Regions from separate parts of the Thiomonas sp. 13-64-67 genome, predicted to be linked through region 2. Evidence: predicted binding sites of a transcription regulator. Region 2 holds the regulator's gene; each other region holds the start of a gene.
The links. Region 2 encodes sigma-54, which starts transcription at its own class of promoters, with help from an activator protein. Its sites were predicted from a motif close to TGGCANGNAANCTGCTTT; they were not measured.
Positions count from the first base shown of each region.

Region 1: the regulator sigma-54 is predicted to act here: its motif matches at 1,743-1,760, upstream of urtA (urea ABC transporter substrate-binding protein).
Region 3: the regulator sigma-54 is predicted to act here: its motif matches at 2,992-3,009, upstream of glnA (type I glutamate--ammonia ligase).

Region 1 covers NZ_NCKP01000054.1:1,499-6,243, reverse strand. Annotated here, with positions in the region: gene urtB (urea ABC transporter permease subunit UrtB) at 1-313, opposite strand, end outside; gene urtA (urea ABC transporter substrate-binding protein) at 455-1,696, opposite strand; gene ureA (urease subunit gamma) at 2,043-2,345, shown strand; gene B7X30_RS12055 (urease subunit beta) at 2,369-2,674, shown strand; gene ureC (urease subunit alpha) at 2,674-4,413, shown strand; partial or broken gene B7X30_RS12045 (LysE family translocator) at 4,436-4,745, shown strand, end outside.
Region 2 covers NZ_NCKP01000006.1:22,183-26,927, forward strand. Annotated here, with positions in the region: gene B7X30_RS02615 (CYTH and CHAD domain-containing protein) at 1-254, shown strand, start outside; gene B7X30_RS02620 (COG4705 family protein) at 240-1,061, opposite strand; gene B7X30_RS02625 (RNA polymerase factor sigma-54) at 1,182-2,696, opposite strand; gene lptB (LPS export ABC transporter ATP-binding protein) at 2,703-3,509, opposite strand; gene lptA (lipopolysaccharide transport periplasmic protein LptA) at 3,554-4,189, opposite strand; gene B7X30_RS02640 (thiol:disulfide interchange protein DsbA/DsbL) at 4,312-4,745, opposite strand, start outside.
Region 3 covers NZ_NCKP01000023.1:12,883-17,627, forward strand. Annotated here, with positions in the region: gene glnL (nitrogen regulation protein NR(II)) at 1-765, opposite strand, end outside; gene B7X30_RS07870 (hypothetical protein) at 762-1,271, opposite strand; gene glnA (type I glutamate--ammonia ligase) at 1,473-2,888, opposite strand; gene B7X30_RS07880 (competence/damage-inducible protein A) at 3,125-3,895, opposite strand; gene B7X30_RS07885 (class I adenylate-forming enzyme family protein) at 4,060-4,745, shown strand, end outside.

The DNA of each region.
Region 1 (4,745 bases), on a different contig from region 2:
TGACGGCTTTGCCGGTGGCCAGGTCGATCCATTCATTGCCTTTTTGCACCTGCACCATGTCGCCATCGATCTGTACATCGCCATTCAGCAGCTTGTGCAGAAAGTCGGCAAGTTGCGGATCGGGCTTGGCCACGGCCTTGTGCAGGGCGGCGATGCGGGCGTCGGTGTCGCCGCTGGAAATGGCCAGCGCTTCCTGCGGGGTCAGGGCATGGGCTGGTGGCGTCAGGCCGAGCAGTAAACCGAACAACACCAGGCCGAGCGCCATGCGCAGCCATGCGCCGGGCCGGTCCCACAAAGAGCGCGTAGAGGTCATGGTCGTGAAGTTGACAGAGAAGGATCGATGCGTTCAAAAGACTTCCCGCCCCAGCCCTCCCCGCGAGCGGAGAGGGAGTGATCGCCCCTCCCCCGCGGCGTGGGGGAGGTTGGGAGGGGGAGTGTTTGCGTTGCCGAACGATCAGGCGTTTTTCGGCTTGGGGATGTAGGGGCTCCAGGACTCGCCCGGAACCAGACCCTTGGACTTCCACACTACGTCGAACTGCGCCTTGTCGTTAATCTGGCCGATGAACACCGGCTTGCTCAGATACTGGTTCTCCAGCACTTCGACGGTATACCCATCGGGGGCGGCGAACTTCTGACCGATCAGCGCCTTGCGCACTTCATCGGTCTTGGTGGACTTGGCCTTCTCGACGGCCTGCTTCCACAGGTGAATGCCGATGTAGGAGGCTTCCATCGGGTCGTCGGTGACCGGATAGTCTTTCAGCTTTTCCTTTTTCACCCAGTCTTGCCACGACTTGACGAACTTGGCATTGCGCGGATTTTTCAGACTCTCGAAGTAGTTCCACGCGGTGAGCTGGCCGACCAGGGGCTTGATGTCCATGCCCGCAATTTCCTGCTCGGCGATGGAGAAGCCGACCACCGGAATGTCGGTGGCCTTGATGCCCTGGTTGCCCAGCTCCTTGTAGAACGGCACGTTGGAGTCGCCATTCACGGTGGAGATCACGCAGGTCGGGCCGGCCGAGGCGAACTTCTTGATGTCGGCCACGATGTTCTGATAATTGCTGAAGCCAAACGGCGTATAGACCTCGGCGATGTCCGCATCCTTTACGCCCTTGGAGTGCAGGAAGCCGCGCAGGATGGCGTTGGTCGTGCGGGGGTACACATAGTCGGTGCCCAGCAGGAAGAAGCGCTTGGCGCCGCCGCCGTCCTTGCTCATGAGGTATTCAGTGGCCGGAATGGCTTGCTGGTTGGGCGCAGCACCCGTGTAGACCACATGCTTGTTTTGCTCCTGGCCTTCAAACTGCACCGGGTAGAACAGCAGGCCGTTGAGCTCGTCGAGCACCGGCAGCACCGACTTGCGCGACACCGAGGTCCAGCAGCCGAAGATGGCCGCCACCTTGTCCTGGCTGATGAGCTGGCGCGCCTTCTCGGCGAACAGCGGCCAGTTGGAAGCGGGGTCGACCACCACGGGCTCGATCATGTGGCCGTCCACGCCGCCTGCAGCATTGATCTCGGCAATGGTCATCAGGTCCACGTCCTTCAACGCGGTTTCGGAAATGGCCATGGTGCCCGAGAGCGAATGCAGGATGCCGACCTTGATCGGTTTCTTGCTCGCAGCAATGGCGGGGAAAGACAGCGTGCTGGCCGCCGCTGCGGCAACTGCGCCGCCAACGGTCTTGAGTGCGGTACGACGATCCATGTTGGAAATTCCTCCAGAGGTTGTGGTGGGGTGCGACACGCTGTGTTGTGCAAGTCGCGTGCCACGGTTTTGTCTGCCCCCCCCTCAGCACGGGGTGACAGTTCGATGACACTTGGCCCGAACTTGCGCCGCGCGGGCCTGAACGCGCCCCACAATCTGTTTTGAGGCACCACCGCGCGCATTAGCTCGATCGTCTTTGGTGCGTTCGCACCAAACCGGGGCAAACGGAGACCCACACCGTTCCAGCAGGGGCGGCAGGTCTGCTTTTTGCTGCAGCACCGGCCTGCGCTTTCGATGTGGCCTCGCGTTAAGCTCACCTCACGATTCCCATTCCATCCGCCGCCCCATGGACCTCACCCCCCGCGAAAAAGACAAGCTGCTGATCTTCACCGCCGCGCTGCTGGCCGAGCGCCGCAAGGCGCGCGGCCTCAAGCTCAACGTACCCGAGGCCATCGCATACATCACCGCTGCAGTAATGGAAGGCGCGCGCGACGGCCGCACCGTGGCCGAGTTGATGAGCTTTGGCCGCACCCTGCTCAGCCGCGACGAGGTGATGGACGGCGTGGCCGAACTCATCCCCGACATTCAGGTGGAAGCCACCTTCCCCGACGGCACCAAGCTCGTGACCGTGCACCAGCCCATTGCGTGAATCCCCCAATCTGGAGCGTTTCAATGATTCCTGGAGAAATCCTTTGTGCCGAGGGCGACCTCGCTCTCAACCCCGGCCGCGCCACCTTGAGCGTGGTGGTGGAAAACGCGGGCGACCGGCCCATTCAGGTCGGCTCGCACTACCACTTTGCGGAAACCAATCCGGCGCTGCGCTTTGACCGCGCAGCCGCGCGCGGCATGCGGCTGCACATCGCCAGCGGCACCGCGGTGCGCTTCGAGCCGGGGCAGCAGCGCACGGTGGAGCTGGTGGCCTTCGCGGGCGAGCGCGTGGTCATCGGTTTCCGGCAAGACGTGATGGGAGCGCTGTGATGGCCACGATCTCCCGCCGCGCCTATGCCGAGATGTACGGCCCCACCACCGGCGACCGCGTGCGCCTGGCCGACACTGACCTGCTCATCGAAGTGGAAGACGACTACACCCTGCGCGCCGGAGGCTATGGCGAAGAGGTGAAGTTCGGCGGCGGCAAAACCATCCGCGACGGCATGGGTCAGAGCCAGCGCACCCGCGCCGAAGGGGTGATGGATCTGGTCATCACCAATGCGCTCATCCTCGACCACTGGGGCATCGTCAAGGCGGACGTGGGCATTCGTGGCCAGCGCATCGCCGCCATCGGCAAGGCGGGCAATCCGGACGTGCAGCCGGGCGTGGACATCATCATCGGCCCGGGCACCGAAATCCTCGCGGGGGAAGGCATGATCCTCACCGCCGGGGGTATCGACAGCCATATCCACTTCATCTGCCCGCAGCAGATCGAAGAGGCGCTGATGAGCGGCGTCACCACCATGCTGGGCGGCGGCACCGGCCCGGCCACCGGCACCAACGCCACCACCTGCACCCCGGGGCCGGAAAACATCGCCCGCATGTTGCAGGCGGCCGATGCCTTCCCGATGAACCTGGGTTTTCTCGGCAAGGGCAACGCCAGCCAACCCGCAGCGCTGCGCGAGCAGGTCGAAGCCGGCGCCATCGGCCTGAAGCTGCACGAAGACTGGGGCACCACGCCGGCGGCGATCGACTGCTGCCTCTCGGTGGCAGAAGAGACCGATGTGCAGGTGGCCATCCACACCGATACGCTCAACGAGAGCGGCTTCGTCGAAGACACCATCGCCGCGTTCAAAGGCCGCACCATCCATACCTTTCATACCGAAGGCGCGGGCGGTGGCCATGCGCCCGACATCCTGCGCGTCCTGGGCGAAGCCAATGTGCTGCCGTCCTCCACCAATCCGACCCGGCCCTTTACCGTCAACACCATCGACGAGCACCTCGACATGCTGATGGTGTGCCACCACCTCGACGCGGGCATCGCCGAAGATCTGGCCTTCGCGGAAAGCCGCATCCGCCGCGAAACCATCGCCGCCGAAGACGTGCTGCACGACCTGGGCGCCATCAGCATCATGTCCAGCGACAGCCAGGCCATGGGGCGCGTGGGCGAAGTGGCGCTGCGCACCTGGCAGACCGCGCACAAGATGAAGGCGCAGCGCGGCTGGCTGGCGCCTCCGGCTTCGGGTGGCGCCCAGGGCAATGACCGCAACGATAACTTCCGCGCCAAGCGCTACATCGCCAAATACACCCTCAACCCCGCGCTGGCGCACGGCATCGCGCAAGAAGTGGGCTCGGTGGAAGCGGGCAAATGGGCCGATCTGGTGCTGTGGCGGCCGGCGTGGTTCGGCGTGAAGCCCAGCGTGATTCTCAAAGGTGGCTTCATCGCCGCCGCACTCATGGGCGACGCCAACGCCTCCATTCCCACGCCACAGCCGGTGCACACCCGGCCCATGTTCGGCGCCTTCGGCGGCGCGCGCACCGCCACCTCGCTCACCTTTGTGTCACAGGCCGCGCTGACCAACAACATCGGCCAGCGTCTGGGCTTGCACAAGACGCTTGCCGCCGTGCGCGGCTGCCGCAGCGTGAAAAAGGCCGACATGGTGCACAACGCCTACACCCCGCGCATGGAGGTGGACGCGCAGACCTACGAGGTTCGTGCCGATGGCATGCTGCTCACCTGCGAGCCCGCGACCGTGCTGCCGATGGCGCAGCGGTATTTTCTGTTTTGACTTTGCCAAAACGGAGACTGGAATGCCAACCTTGACTCACTTCTTCACCTTTTCCCTGGTTGCTCTTGGCATGGTGCTGACACCTGGGCCGAACATGATTTATCTCATTTCACGTTCGATCTCTCAAGGCCGCAGCGCTGGACTTATCTCCTTGGGGGGAGTGGCTTTGGGTTTCGTGTTTTACATGCTGTGCGCGGCATTCGGCATCACGGCACTCGTGCTGGCGGTGCCCTATGCGTATGACGCGCTGCGCTTTGGCGGCGCGCTGTATTTGCTTTATCTCGCCTGGCAAGCGGTCAAGCCGGGCGGCCACTCGCCGTTTCAGATGCGCG
Region 2 (4,745 bases):
TGGCCCCCTGGATCGGCCAGTCGCTGGGCGACGAAGGCAAAGCCTGGCTCAAACTCACCAGCGCCCTGCAAACCGACCTGGGCAAAGCGCTCGACACCCACCGGCTGGCGCGTTGGATGATCAGCGACCCAAGCACTCCGCCGTCACAGCCCAACGCGTTCAGCGAACAGGCCATGCACGATGCCTTCAAGCAGGCCCGCACCGGCTTGCAGCGCGCGCTCCAAGCCGCCCGCGGGAAGTCAGGAGAGCGTTGAACTTGCGGTTGAACCTGGGCTTGAACTCTTCTGCAACTGGTCCCGCCGTGTCGCAGTGAGGTAAATCACCAGGGCCAGAATCGTGACCAGGAACAGGGCACTGGTGCCCATGGTTCCCAGACCGAGCCCTCCTTCGGAACCGGGTTTGGACAACCAGTCGCCCAAGGTCGCACCCAGCGGGCGGGTGAGGATGTAAGCGATCCAGAACGTGGTCACGGCACTGGCCTTGAAGAGGTAGTAGGCCGCTGCCGTCAGCGCAATGGCGCCGCCAAACAGCAAGGCCGACAAGGCATAGCCGAGCTGCAGCCGCTCAGCGGCCAGATCGCCTCCAGCAGTACCCAGCGCAAAGGTGAACAGAATCGTCGCCCAGTAAAACCCTTCTCGTTTTGGCGTGGCAATGCTGTGGATGGACAGATTGCGCTCGCTACCCCACCAGATCGCAAACGTCGCCAGCAAGGCCACCGCAAACAAGGCGGTGCTCACCGGCAGCGGCACACCCAACTGATCGGTCAGATTGTCGGTCAGCAAGGTGCCCACGACGCTGATGAGCGTAACCGTCAACCAGTAAAGCCAGGGAACGTAACGGCTGGCGCGCATCTGCGCCGCCAACACACCGATGAACAAGAGGGTCATCACCGCGCTGGTGGCGACCAGGCCCAGATGCAGATCCACCGCCAGATAGTCTGCGGCGGTTTCGCCCACCGTGGTGGCCATGATTTTGATCAGCCAGAAGTAAAGCGTGATGACGACCGGAACCTTGACCGCCAGCGCCCAACCGGGCTGCGCGGCTTTTACTGCGTTTTGCATGATGAACTCCCTGAATACCGTTTGCGTTGTTGTGGCGTCGCGTACGGCGCGACCCCGGCATTCTGGAGAGGACGACTTAGCGCAAGGTGAGCGACTGGCTCCGCTTGCGGCTGCGGGCCCTCAGCCGCTCTTGCGCAGATTCGCCGGGGCGATGCGCAGCGCTTCGCGGTATTTGGCCACGGTGCGCCGCGCCACCTGCACGCCTTGCTGCGTGAGGCGTTCGGCGAGTTCGCTGTCCGACAGGGGTTTGGCGCTGTCTTCTTCAGCCACCAGGCGGCGGATGAGTTCGCGTACCGCGGTGGATGAGGTATTGCCCCCTGCCTCGGTGCTCAGGCCAGAGCCGAAAAAATACTTCAGCTCGACAGTGCCGAAGGGCGTGAGCATGAATTTCTGCGTGGTCACGCGCGAAATGGTCGATTCGTGCAGGCCGAGTTCGTCGGCGATTTCGCGCAGCACCATGGGCCGCATGGCCACGGGGCCGAAGTCGAAAAAACGCTGCTGGCGCTCGACGATGGTCTGCGACACGCGCTGAATGGTCTCGAAACGCTGCTGCACGTTTTTCACGAACCAGCGCGCCTCCTGAAGCTGTCCCTGCATGGCGCCGCCGCTGTCGCGGGCGCGGCGCATGGCGTCGGCATAGATCTGGTTCACGCGCAGCCGGGGCATGACCTCGGGGTTGAGCTGCGCCACCCAGCCTTGCGGGGTCTTGCGGGCGATGACATCGGGGGTCACGGCCTGCGCGGCATCGCGGCGAAAGGCGCTGCCTGGATGGGGGTCGAGTTGGGCGATGCGTTGCTGCGCCAGGCGCAGCGCGGCTTCATCGGCTTCGAGCTGGCGTTCGAGCTTGCGCCAGTCGCGCTTGGCCAGCAGATCGAGATGACCGCCGCGGCAAATCTGCAGGGCGAGTTCGCGCACGGGACAAGACGCCTGGCGCTGAAGCTGCAGGCAGAGACAGTCGGGCAAATCGTGGGCGGCAACACCGGCCGGGTCGAAGCTCTGAATCAGGCGCATGGCCGTGTTCAGCGCATCGGCCAGATCTTCGAGCTGCTCGGCGTCTGCCGCGGGGGCGAGGGCCTGCGCCAGTTCCAGCGGGGTGTCAGGCAGATAGCCGTCTTCGTCGAGCGAGTCGATGATGGCTTCGGCAGCCGCGCGGTCGGTGGCGCTCAGCGCAAGCCCGGCCAACTGACCGCGCAGGTGGTCGCGCAGATCGAGGTGTTCGGAGGCAATGTCGAGCGCGCTGAATTCGTCGTCGTCACCCCCGCTGGCGGACTGGCCTGAGCTGACCCAGGAGTCGGCGTCGGCATCGGTATCCGCACCGTGATCGGTTTCGCCGCTGCTGGCCGTCCAGTCCTGCGTGTCGAGTTGCAACTCAGCGGCGGGCTCGGCGGCTGCGTCATGCCCTTCGACCGATGTCTGAGACGGGTCGAGCGCCAAAGGCGGTGGCGACTCGGATGTCGGCGCGGCAGCGGGCGCCTCTTGCTCTTCTTCAGGTTCGAGGAAGGGATTGGATTCGAGCAGGCCCTCGATTTCCTGCGTGAGTTCGAGAGTGGAGAGTTGCAGCAGCCGGATGGACTGCTGCAACTGCGGCGTGAGTGCGAGATGCTGGGACAGGCGCAGGTTCAGCGACGGCTTCATCGCGGCTTACATGCGGAAGTTTTCGCCGAGGTACACCTTGCGTACCGCGGGGTTGTCGATGATGGATTGCGGATCGCCCTGCGCCAGCACCTGCCCTTCGCTGATGATGCAGGCCCGGTCGCAGATGCCCAGCGTTTCACGCACATTGTGGTCGGTGATCAGCACGCCGATGCCCTGCTCTTTCAGGAACTGCACGATGCGCTGAATCTCGATGACCGCAATTGGATCGATGCCGGCAAACGGCTCGTCGAGCAGGATGAAGCGCGGTTGCGTGGCCAGCGCGCGGGCGATTTCCACCCGCCGCCGCTCGCCGCCCGAAAGCGCGGGGGCGGGGCTGTCGCGCAGATGTTCGACGTGCAGTTCGCGCAGCAGATGATCTTCGCGTTCGCGGATTTCGGCCTTGCCCAGGCGGCGCCCTTGCGCGTCGCGCTGCAACTCCAGCACCGCCCTCACGTTCTCGGCCACCGTCATGCGGCGGAAGATCGACGCCTCCTGCGGCAGATACGACAGCCCCATGCGCGCACGGCGATGCATCGGAGAATCGCTCACGTCCTGGCCGTCGATGTGGATGCGCCCCGCGTCGGGCCGCACCAGGCCGACGATCATGTAGAACGACGTGGTCTTGCCCGCGCCGTTCGGCCCCAGCAGGCCGACCACCTCGCCGCAGCGCACGCTGAAGCTGACGTCGCGCACCACCTGCCGACCGGCATAGCGTTTCTGCAAATGCTGAACGTCGAGCTCCGGGCCCGTTGCCGCGCGGGACGACGGAGTTGAAGGCGCGCGCGCGGCTTCCGCCGGGGCGACGGGCTCCAGGCCACCCCGCACCACGGTCTGCCCAGCGGAATGCGGCTGGACGCTCAAGGCTGCGTCCCCAGCTTCGGGGCGACTTTGAGCGCGGGAGGCGATTTGGGCGCCGTCGGCGCAGATGGGGCGGCGGGCTGCGGCGTCAACATCACCCGCACCCGCCCTCCAGGATTGGTGGCCGTGGCGCCCTGCGCACCGCCTTCGACGGTGAACACATCGGTGATCTGGTTGTAGGCAATCACATTGCCCTGGCTGCGGTCGGCCAGCTTGCCGTCGATCAGTCGGCTGAGCATGGCTTGGCCACGCAGCGTCACTACATCGGTCTTGCCGTCGTATTCGATGCGCTGCGCGGCGCCGTCCATGGTTTGCGTGGGCTGGCCGGGCGCGGTATCGAGTTGTTGCTGGAAGGTAGCCAACTGGCCCGGCGCGGCGATCGCCGTCGCGTACTGATAGCCGTCCGGCGCCTGGCGCACATCGACCGTGGCGGCGCGCAGCACCAGAGAACCCTTGGTGACAACCACGTTGCCGGTGAACACACTGGTCTGGTGCACGTCGTCGTAGCGCATGGCGTCGGCCTCGATGTGAATCGGCTGGTTCCGGTCGGTCTTCGCCGCAAGCACGGGCAGCGCCAAGCTCGGCGCACACAGCAGGGTCAACAACAGGATTCGGGCCACTCGTTTCATCGGCATGGGTTTTGCTTTAGTCGGGCCATTCTAGGGCCAGTTCAGGCGATTTCGCAGCAATTTTGCGGGGCTCAAAAAACACTGCCCGCGGTATGCGGGCAGTGTTGAGATGTGGAAGGGCAACGCGCTTACTTCTTCTCCGCCTGCACCTTCTTGATCAGGTAGTCCACGACCTCGAGCACCTTCTTGTTGTTGTTGGCTTCAGGCAGCGCCGCAGAAGTGGTGTAGGTGCCCTGAACCGCCATGGTCGGCACCCCGCTGATCTGATAGTCCGTCACCATTTGCGTGGCCTGCCGGACTTGCGCATTCACGCCGAACGAGTTGTAGGCATCCAGGAACGCTTTTTTGGGAATGCCCTGCTGTGCCAGCCAGTTGGCCATCTGATCGGCCGTGCCCAGAGGAATGTGCTGTTTGTGGATGGCATTGAAAATCTTGGCCTGCATCGCATCGTCGAGCTTGCCCAGCGCCTTCAGTGCGTAGTAGAGGTGCTGTTGCGGCACGAACTGAGGAGAAAAAGCGACGGGCACGCGCTCGAGCACCACTCCGGCGGGCAGTTTTTTCT
Region 3 (4,745 bases), on a different contig from region 2:
GGCGATGTTGAGCACCGCCTGGATGAGCTGTTCCTTGTCACCGCGGAATTCGGGCAGGCTGGCGTCGTAGTCCTGCTCGATGGTCAGCCCGTGCGGAAACTCGGCCTGCAGCAGGGTGCGCACATGCTCACACACTTCGTGGATGTTCACGTCGCCCACCACATGCGGCTTGCGGTGCGGCGCCAGCAGGCGGTCCACCAGGGTTTGCAGCCGGTCGGCCTCGGCGATGATGACCTGGGTGTACTCCTGCAATTCCGCAGACGGCAGCTCGGCGTGCAGCAACTGCGCTGCACCGCGTAGGCCGCCCAGCGGGTTTTTGATCTCGTGCGCCAGATTGCGAATCAGCTCTTTGTTAGCCTGCGCCTGGTTGTGCCACTGCTCCTCGCGCTCCAGCCGAGACTGCTGGCTGATCTCCACCACCTCGGCGAGCAGCAGGCCCTGAGGATGATCGGTGCGCGCCACGATCAGCTGTACTTGCACCGCCTCGCGCAAATCGCGCAGCCGCATCATGCAGTCGAAGCGCTTGCTGCTGAACTCATTGCTGCGCACCTGGAGCAAAGACTCCTGCCAGAGGGCGGGGCAGTCCATCCAGTGGCTCAGGTTTTGCCCGTTCAAAAGACGGCGAGAGACGCCCAGCCCGTTTTCTAGCGCCGGATTGGCGTATTCAATCGCGCCTTCGGCATCCACCAGGGCGGCCATCGAGGCCAGCCACTCCAGGCCGGGATACTCGGTCGCGCCCGGCTGGCCGACCGCTGCGACGTTCATTGCGGATACTTTTGCAACTCGCGTTGCAAGGCGGCAATATTGGCCTGCGTCATGGCGATCTGGTCTTTCATCTGCGCCACGCGCTGGGCGTATTCGCCGCCCTTGACCCCGCCGCCCACCAGCCGTTCGCTGGGCAGGTAGTCGGGCTGGCCATTGTTGTAGGCCTTGAGTTGCTGCTCGAGCCGCGCCTGCTGTTGCTGCAATTCCTGCTCCAGAATGCGCCGCGCCTCGAGATCGCGCTCTTTTTGCGTGGAGGGCGCGACCCGCGCGGCCTGGTTGCCGCTCGGCTCTGCATTTTGCGCGCTGGGTTTGCTGCCCGATCCGATGACCTTGGGCGTCATGCCCGGACTGGAGAGGATGCTCACATTGGCGTTGTCGATCAGCTTGCAGTTCTTCGCCTTCACCTCGGAAAGATCGTTGGTGTAGGAGTTGTCCGGGCAGCGGTAAACGCGCTGCGGGTCGGTCTGCGCCACAGCGGCAGAGGCGCTCGCCAGGGACGCGAACAAAGCAAACGCGGCGTAACGAACGCTTGATCGGGCAGTCAATCGGGCAGTCAATTGGGCAAACAAGGTCATGGTGGCGCGCATTCAAAAAATCAACGGTCAGTGTAAGTCTGGCAACGCGCGTGCCGCGCACCCGGCCGACAGGACGTGGCGGAATTGCCAAAAAAAAGCGGCCCGAAGGCCGCATTTGAAAACCCTCCCACCTTACAGCGAGTAGTACATATCGAACTCGACCGGGTGCGTGGTCATGCGGAAGCGGGTGACCTCTTCCATCTTCAGCTCGATGTAGGCGCTGATGAAGTCGTCGCTGAACACTCCGCCCTTGGTCAGGAAGGCGCGATCCTTGTCCAGATAGTCCAGTGCCTGGTCGAGGCTGGAGCACACGGTCGGGATCTTGGCCTCTTCTTCCGGCGGCAGGTCGTAGAGGTTCTTGCTCGCGGCTTCGCCCGGGTGGATCTTGTTTTCCACGCCGTCCAGGCCGGCCATCATCATGGCGGAGAAGGCCAGATAAGGGTTGGCGGTCGGGTCGGGGAAACGCACTTCGATGCGGCGGGCTTTGTCGCTCTGCACGAACGGCACACGGATCGAAGCCGAACGGTTGCGCGCCGAGTAAGCCAGCATCACCGGGGCCTCGAAGCCAGGCACCAGACGCTTGTAGGAATTGGTGCCAGGGTTGGTGATGGCGTTGAGCGCGCGGGCATGTTTGATGATGCCGCCGATGTAATACAGCGCAAAGTCGCTCAGACCGGCGTAGCCATTGCCCGCGAACAGGTTCTTGCCGTCTTTCCAGATGGACTGGTGCACATGCATGCCCGAGCCGTTGTCGCCGACGATGGGCTTGGGCATGAAGGTCGCGGTCTTGCCGTAGGCGTGGGCGACGTTTTGGATCACATACTTCATGATCTGCGTCCAGTCGGCGCGCTGCACCAGGGTGGAGAATTTGGTGCCGATTTCGCACTGGCCGGCGTTGGCCACTTCGTGGTGATGCACTTCGACCGGCACGCCCATTTGTTCGAGCAGCAGGCACATTTCCGAGCGGATGTCCTGCAGACTGTCGACCGGGGGCACCGGGAAATAGCCGCCCTTCACCGACGGGCGGTGGCCCATATTGCCGCCTTCCATCTTGTCGCCGGTGGCCCAGGCGGCTTCGTTGGAGTCGATCTTGACGAAGCAGCCCGACATGTCCACATTCCAGCGGACCTGGTCGAAAATGAAAAACTCGGGTTCCGGACCGAAATAGGCGGTATCGCCGATGCCCGATGCTTTCAGATAAGCCTCGGCCTTTTTGGCGATGGAACGCGGATCGCGGTCGTAGGGTTTGCCGTCACCGGGTTCGAGCACATCGCAGCTCAGTAGCAGCGTGGTTTCTTCGTAGAACGGGTCGATATTGGCGGTGTTCGGGTCGGGCATGAGCAGCATGTCCGAGGCTTCGATGCCCTTCCAGCCAGCGATGGACGAGCCGTCGAAGGCGTGACCATCGGAGAACTTGCCCTCATCGAAATGCGAGACAGGCACCGTGACGTGCTGCTCTTTGCCGCGGGTGTCGGTGAAACGGAAATCCACGAATTTGACATCGTGCTCTTTCACCAGGCCCATCACGTCGGCGACTGTTTTGCTCATAAAAATCTCCTGTCAGGTTGAAATGCGTTGGGGGTGGTCATCGGCCGTGCTGAAGACGCCACTTGACATCGTTTGCTGCAATGCTCCGCGCAGTGCAGGGAATCTAGCAGAAAGCGTGCCCAGATCGTTTGAAACCCAGCTCCTCCCACCAGTAGAAAAGACGGGGTTTGCAGACGGCGAAAAATGCACCAAAAAAGTGCCGAAAACTCTCATGCACTTTTTCGGTGCGATTCAGCTCATTTTGGTGCATCTTCCCAACTGCCTTTCGGGAGGTGGGCTCGCAAATAGTCGAAAGCCTCACTTACGGCCGCCGAGTCGCCCTTCACGCCGAGTTCAATGTGCCGCCCCCAAACCGGGTGATCCACGCTGGGGAGGCTGAAAACCTTGACGCCCGCAAACCGCTGCTCGATGTCTTCCATCAAGGGCGTGAGGTCGGACTCCATTGCGTGGCGCACGATCACGGCCCGTTCAACCTGATGACCCTGGCCGTGCAGATGCGCCAGCGGACCATCTAGCGCCCATTCGAGCATCGGCCACGCCATGACCGGAAAGCCCGGGACGAAGTAGTGCTGCCGGATGGAAAAGCCCGGAATGCGGTTGTAAGGGTTGGGAATGATGGCGCTGCCCTGCGGAAACATGCCCATGTTCAAGCGCTGCTGGTTGGCGGGGCTGTCCACATCGCCCAGCCCGGCTTCGATGACCCGCTGCTGAATCAGCGCCTTGGCCTCAAGGTGTAACTCCAGCGGCAGGCCCAGCGCGGCTGCGGCGCTCTGCCGGGTGTGATCGTCTGGCGTGGCGCCGATGCCGCCACAGCTCAGCGCCACATCGCCGCGCCGGAAACTGGCGGCAAATGCCTCGGTCAGCTGGGCGGGATCGTCGCCCAGATAGCTCACCCAGTCCAGCCGCATCTCTCGCGCCTTGAGCAGAGCCAGGATCTGAGGGAAATGTTTGTCCTGCCGCTTTCCCGACAGGATTTCGTCGCCGATGATGTAAAGCCCCAGTCCCATGCTTGTGCTCTGAATTGAAAATCCAAGCATAGCGGGACGCCGTCGCTTTCGCGCCACCACGCCCCCCAAAAAAATCACACTCTGGCGCTTTCCGTGCGATTGCGGGGTGACGCTTCAGCACGCTGCGCCTTTATGCTGAGTTACCTCGTTTTTAATGGACGCTCATGCTGCTTCACCACACTTTCGAGACCATCGCCGCCGAGTTTTCCGAACATCGCGCCATCGTGCGCGAAGGCGTGACGGCCCGCTACGGCGAATTGGCCGACCGGGTGGAGGGCATCGCCGCGGCACTGCGAGCTCATAGGGTGCAGCGCGGTGAGCGGGTGGCGCTGTTTCTCGACAACTGCGTGGAAATGATCGCGGCCATGTACGCCGTGCTCAAGATCGGTGCGGTGTTCATGCCGGTCAACACCCTCACCAAGGCTGACAAGCTGGCTTATATCCTCAACGATTCCGAAGCCTGCGCTCTGTTCAGCCAGCAGGAACTGGCCGAAACCAGCCGTGCGGCCCTGGCGCTGAACCCCAGCGTGCGTCGTTGCTACATGCTCACGGCCTACGCGCAGGGCAAGCCGGACGTCGGCACACCCGATCCACGCGAATGCGCCTTTCCTGCCGCCCTGCCCGGCGCGGCCTGCTCGCCTACGCAACCCGATCTGATCGATCAGGATCTGGCCGCCATCATTTACACCTCGGGATCCACCGGCGATGCCAAAGGGGTGATGCTCACGCATCTCAACATGCTCACCGCGCTGCGCTCGGTGCGCGGCTACCTCGGGCTGCGGCAGGACGACGTCATCGTCTGCGCCCTGCCTCTGGCCTTCGACTATGGGCTGTATCAGGTTCTCATGGC